DNA from 2 places in the Pseudomonas sp. B424 genome. Region 1 is predicted to be linked to the other one. Evidence: predicted binding sites of a transcription regulator. Region 1 holds the regulator's gene; the other holds the start of a gene.

Region 1 (3,112 bases):
CAGCCTGTCGATCGACAGCGGGCAAATCGTGGGTTTGCTCGGCCCCAACGGCGCGGGCAAAACCACGTGCTTCTATATGATTGTGGGCCTGGTACATGCCGATCAGGGTCGCGTACTGATCGATGACCTGGATGTCAGCCACGAGCCGATGCACGGCCGTGCACGCGCCGGTATTGGCTACCTGCCCCAGGAAGCCTCGATCTTTCGCAAGCTGTCGGTCGCCGACAACATCATGGCGATCCTTGAAACGCGCAAGGAGCTCGACAAGGCAGGTCGGCGCAAAGAGCTGGAAAGCCTGTTGCAGGAGTTCCACATCAACCACATCCGCGACAACCTGGGCATGAGCCTGTCCGGTGGCGAACGTCGCCGGGTAGAAATCGCCCGCGCACTGGCCACCGCGCCCAAGTTCATCCTGCTCGATGAACCCTTTGCCGGCGTTGACCCGATCTCGGTCGGCGACATCAAGCAAATCATCTACCACCTCAAAGCCAAAGGCATTGGCGTACTGATCACCGATCACAACGTTCGTGAAACCCTCGATATCTGCGAAACCGCTTATATCGTTAACGACGGTCAATTGATCGCTGAAGGCGATGCTGAAACGATTCTGGCCAACAAGTTGGTGAGAGAAGTGTATCTGGGCCACGAGTTCCGCCTGTAAGGCCAGGCGCACCCCTGCACTGCCAAAGTGCCATTACCCGCACAAAGCCCGCATGCTTGTTTTACCCGGGCGCCCGATCGGGCGCCCTGAATTGATTTCGCAGCAAACAAACTAATTCAGAACACCCCTAGGCAAACGCACCGGTTTCAGGCATATAATTTGCTTATGTTTGGCGCGCACGCGCCCCTGTAGTGGATGGCGCCATGCGCGCCGGCGAATAAGGTGTTAAGCCCCTGCCATGAAACCATCGCTAGTCCTGAGAATGGGCCAGCAGCTGACAATGACACCTCAGCTGCAACAGGCCATCCGCCTGCTCCAATTGTCGACCCTCGACCTGCAACAGGAAATCCAGGAAGCCCTGGAGTCCAATCCGATGCTCGAACGCCAGGAAGAAGGCGACGACTTCGACAATGCAGACCCACTGGCCGACAACATCGAGCAAAAACCCAACGCCGACATTCAGGAACCCACTTACCAGGAATCAGCGCCGACTGTAGATAACCTGGACGAAGGCGACTGGAACGACCGCATCCCCAATGAGCTGCCTGTCGACACGGCCTGGGAAGACATCTACCAGACCAGCGCCAGCAGCCTGCCAAGCAACGACGATGACGAGTGGGACTTCACCACCCGCACCTCTGCCGGTGAAAGCCTGCAAAGCCACTTGTTGTGGCAACTGAACCTGGCGCCGATGTCCGACACCGACCGCCTGATCGGTGTGACCCTTATCGACTGCATCAACAACCAGGGCTACCTGGACGAAACCCTCGAAGAAATTCTCGAGGCGTTCGACCCGGAACTGGACATTGAGCTCGATGAAATCGAAGCCGTTTTGCACCGCATCCAGCAATTCGAACCGGCCGGTATTGGCGCACGCAACCTGGGCGAGTGCCTGCTCCTGCAACTGCGCCAGCTCCCGGCCAAGACGCCTTGGCTGAACGAAGCCAAACGCCTGGTCACGGACTACATCGACCTGCTGGGTGCGCGCGACTACAGCCAGCTGATGCGCCGCATGAAACTCAAGGAAGATGAGCTGCGCCAGGTCATTGAGCTGGTGCAAAGCCTCAATCCGCGCCCCGGCTCGCAAATCGAGTCCAGCGAAGCTGAATACGTCGTGCCTGACGTGATCGTACGCAAGGACAACGAGCGCTGGCTGGTAGAGCTTAACCAGGAGTCCGTACCACGCTTGCGGGTCAACCCGCAGTACGCAGGCTTCGTGCGCCGCGCCGACACAAGTGCCGATAACACCTTCATGCGCAACCAGCTGCAAGAAGCGCGCTGGTTCATCAAAAGCCTGCAAAGCCGCAACGAAACCCTGATGAAAGTGGCGACTCAGATCGTCGAGCATCAGCGCGGTTTTCTGGAGTATGGCGACGAAGCCATGAAGCCACTGGTGCTGCATGACATTGCAGAAGCGGTCGGCATGCATGAGTCCACCATTTCCCGGGTTACCACACAAAAGTTCATGCATACCCCGCGCGGCATTTATGAGCTCAAGTACTTTTTCTCCAGCCACGTCAGCACCTCCGAAGGCGGTGAATGCTCCTCCACCGCCATCCGTGCCATCATCAAAAAACTGGTTGCCGCTGAAAATCAGAAAAAGCCGTTGAGTGACAGCAAGATCGCTGGTTTACTGGAGGCACAAGGTATTCAGGTAGCCCGTCGCACCGTCGCCAAGTACCGCGAATCCCTAGGGATAGCGCCTTCGAGCGAACGCAAGCGTTTGATGTAAGCCACGGACCCCGGCGTTTCAGTGGCAGGCTGCTCGGCCTGCCGCTTTATGCAATGGCATCAAAGGAGAAACTGTATGCAAGTCAACATCAGTGGACACCAACTGGAAGTCACCGAACCGCTACGCGCTTACATCGGCGAAAAACTCGACCGACTGGAGCGTCATTTCGACAAGATTACCAACGTACAGGTAACGATGGCGGTCGAAAAACTGAAACAGAAAATCGAAGCCACCTTGCACATCCATGGAGGAGAAGTCGTTGCCAACGCCGAGCATGACGACATGTATGCCGCCATTGATCTGCTCACTGACAAGCTTGATCGCCAACTGAAAAAGCATAAGGAAAAGACCCAAAGCCTGCTCCAGGGCGCAACCGGTCGTTAATACTCCCTACCCATGATCCGACTTGAAAGTATCCTGACCCCCGGCCGCTCCCTTGTGAACGCGCCGGGCGGCAGTAAAAAGCGCGCACTCGAACACATTGCCAACCTGATCAGCCGCGAAGTGCCTGGTCTGGAAATGCAGGATGTTTTCGAGAGCCTTATTGCCCGTGAAAAACTGGGATCTACCGGTTTTGGTAACGGCATCGCCATACCCCATTGCCGCCTCAAGGGTTGCGAGTCGCCTGTCAGCGCCTTGCTGCACCTCGATGCCCCCATAGATTTCGACGCCATCGATGGCGCGCCGGTCGACCTGCTTTTCGTTTTGCTGGTGCCCGA
Region 2 (3,112 bases), on a different contig from region 1:
TGGGGAGATTAATTGGCCGGGAATTGCCGAGGGGGGTAAGACGTCGCGCATAAAAAAGGCCTCCCGAAGGAGGCCTTTTTAAATCACGCCGCTTGCGCGGGTGACTCTGGATTAGCAGCTGTAGTACAGCTCGTATTCCAGTGGGTGTACAAAGGTACGAACCTGGATTTCTTCTTCGCTTTTCAGGGCGATGTAAGCGTCGATGAAGTCGTCGCTGAAAACGCCGCCTTTGGTCAGGAACGCACGACCTTTGTCCAGCTCTTCCAGGGCTTCCTTCAGGCTGCCGCAAACTTGTGGGATCTCTTTGGCCTCTTCAGGCGGCAGGTCATACAGGTTTTTGTCAGCTGCGTCGCCAGGGTGGATCTTGTTCTGGATACCGTCCAGGCCAGCCATCATCAGTGCTGCGAAGCACAGGTACGGGTTGGCTGCCGGGTCCGGGAAGCGTGCTTCGATACGGCGAGCCTTAGGGCTGGACACGTAAGGAATACGGATCGATGCGGAGCGGTTACGAGCCGAGTAGGCCAGCATTACCGGGGCTTCGAAACCTGGTACCAGACGCTTGTAGGAGTTGGTAGCCGGGTTGGTGAAGCCGTTCAGCGCCTTACCGTGCTTGATGATGCCGCCGATGAAGTACAGGGCAGTATCGGACAGGCCGGCATAGCCTTCGCCTGCGAAGGTGTTCTTGCCATCTTTGGAGATGGACATGTGAACGTGCATACCCGAGCCGTTGTCGCCGTACAGAGGCTTGGGCATGAAAGTAGCGGTACGGCCGTAGGCGTCTGCCACGTTGTGTACGCAGTACTTCAGGGTCTGAACTTCGTCAGCCTTTTTCACCAGGGTGTTGAACTGCACGCCGATTTCGTTCTGGCCGGCAGTTGCCACTTCGTGGTGGTGCACTTCGATAACCAGGCCCATCTCTTCCATGGCGTTGCACATGGAGGTACGGATTTCGTGGTCATGGTCGAACGGCGGAACCGGGAAATAGCCGCCTTTGACGCCTGGACGGTGGCCTTTGTTGCCGCCTTCCACGTCCTGGTCGGACATCCACGAACCTTGTTCGGAGTAGATCTTGAACATGGAACCGGAGATATCGGACTTGAACTTCACTTGGTCGAAGATGAAGAACTCAGGCTCAGGGCCGACGAAAACGGTGTCACCGATACCGGTGGACTTCAGGTATTCCTCGGCACGGGTAGCGATGGCGCGCGGGTCGCGGTCATAGCCTTGCATGGTCGAAGGTTCGATGATGTCGCACACCAGGATCAGCGTAGGCTGCTCGGTGAACGGGTCCAGAACGGCAGTGCTGTCGTCTGGCAGCAGGATCATGTCGGATGCTTCGATGCCTTTCCAGCCGGCAATGGAGGAGCCGTCGAACATTTTGCCGTCGATGAAGAAGTTTTCATCCAGCGCATCACGGGCCGGCATGGTCACGTGGTGCTGAGTGCCTTTGGTGTCAGTGAAGCGCAGATCAATCCACTTGACGTCATGATCTTTGATGAGTTGAACCGACTTCGACATAGTGTCCTCCGGGGTGGCTTAGGGCTGTTGGTTACGTGCCCTTAATAAGTGGTTGATGCCGGCGCGAATACTCTGCCAAGGCAACCTGCCTCACAAGGGAGCAAATTGCATGCCAGTGCCCTGACTTGGGTGTAATGCGCCAATCTTAAGCATTTAAGAGGCGCAGACTACCGACTGGCGGCATTTATCGCACCCAAATGAAGCGAAATCTGGCGTTTGTGTTCCATTTTGGTGCGATGAAAACCGTTTGTACGATAACTGGTTAAACCTTGAGCAATTTCCGCTATAATCCGCGCCCCCCTTTTTTGGCAGGCTGCTCGCGCGCTGTTTTCATGAAACTAATCGTTAAAGTCTTCCCAGAAATCACTATCAAGAGCCGTCCGGTTCGGATGCGTTTCGTCCGTCAATTGGCCAAAAACATCCGCACTGTGCTCCGCGATCTGGACCCTGCTGTGGTGGTGACGGGCGTGTGGGACAACATCGAGCTGCAAACGCGCGTAAGTGACCCCAAAGCCTTGAAGGAAATGACCGAGCGCCTGAGTTGCATGCCGGGCATCGCGCATTTTCTGCAGGTTGACGAGTACCCGTTGGGTGACTTTGATGACGTGACCGAGAAGTGCAAATTGCACTTCGGTGATGCGTTGGCGGGCAAGATCTTTTCCGTGCGTTGCAAGCGCGGTGGCAAGCACTCATTTACCTCGATGGAAATCGAAAAATACGTCGGCAGCAAGCTGCGTCGTGAGTGCGGGGCGGCTGGAATTGATCTGAAAAAGCCGGAAATTGAAGTGCGTTTCGAAATACGCGACCAACGGTTGTTTGTGATTCACAGCCAGCACAACAGCATAGGCGGCTTCCCGCTGGGCTCGCTGGAACAGACCCTGGTGTTGATGTCCGGTGGTTTCGACTCCACGGTCGCGGCTTACCAGATCATGCGACGCGGCCTGATGAGCCATTTCTGCTTCTTCAACCTCGGCGGGCGTGCCCACGAGCTGGGCGTGATGGAAGTCGCGCACTATATATGGAAGAAGTACGGCAGCTCGCAGCGCGTGCTGTTTGTCAGCGTTCCGTTCGAAGAAGTTTTGGGCGAAATTCTCGGCAAAGTCGATAACAGTCATATGGGCGTCATTTTGAAGCGTATGATGTTGCGCGCTGCAACCCGTATCGCTGAACGGCTCGACATCGAAGTGCTGGTGACCGGAGAAGCGATTTCCCAGGTCTCGAGCCAGACGCTGCCCAACTTGTCGCTGATCGACTCGGCTACTGACAAGCTGGTATTGCGTCCGCTGATCGCGAGCCACAAGCAGGACATCATTGATCAGGCGGTTGAAATCGGTACGGCCGATTTTGCCAAGCACATGCCTGAATATTGCGGGGTGATTTCGGTCAACCCCAAGACCCACGCCAAACGCAACCGCGTGGAGTACGAAGAACAACAGTTCGATATGGCCGTGCTTGAGCGAGCGCTTGAGCGGGCCAAACTGGTGCCGATTGATCGGGTGATCGATGAATTGGGCCAGGACTTGCAAGTCGAAGAAGTCAGCGAAGTGCTGGCGGGCCAGATCGTGATAGACATCCGTCACCCGGATGCTCAGGA

Evidence for each region. Region 1 encodes sigma-54, which starts transcription at its own class of promoters, with help from an activator protein. Its sites were predicted from a motif close to ANTGGCATNNANNTTGCTNT; they were not measured.
Region 2: the regulator sigma-54 is predicted to act here: its motif matches at 1,616-1,635, upstream of glnA (glutamate--ammonia ligase).

Annotation. Positions count from the first base shown of each region.
Region 1 is NZ_JBUZTL010000009.1:88,557-91,668, reverse strand. It holds gene lptB (LPS export ABC transporter ATP-binding protein) at 1-661, shown strand, start outside; gene ACZRMS_RS13145 (RNA polymerase factor sigma-54) at 900-2,393, shown strand; gene hpf (ribosome hibernation-promoting factor, HPF/YfiA family) at 2,469-2,777, shown strand; gene ptsN (PTS IIA-like nitrogen regulatory protein PtsN) at 2,790-3,112, shown strand, end outside.
Region 2 is NZ_JBUZTL010000001.1:367,267-370,378, reverse strand. It holds gene glnA (glutamate--ammonia ligase) at 112-1,518, opposite strand; gene thiI (tRNA uracil 4-sulfurtransferase ThiI) at 1,851-3,112, shown strand, end outside.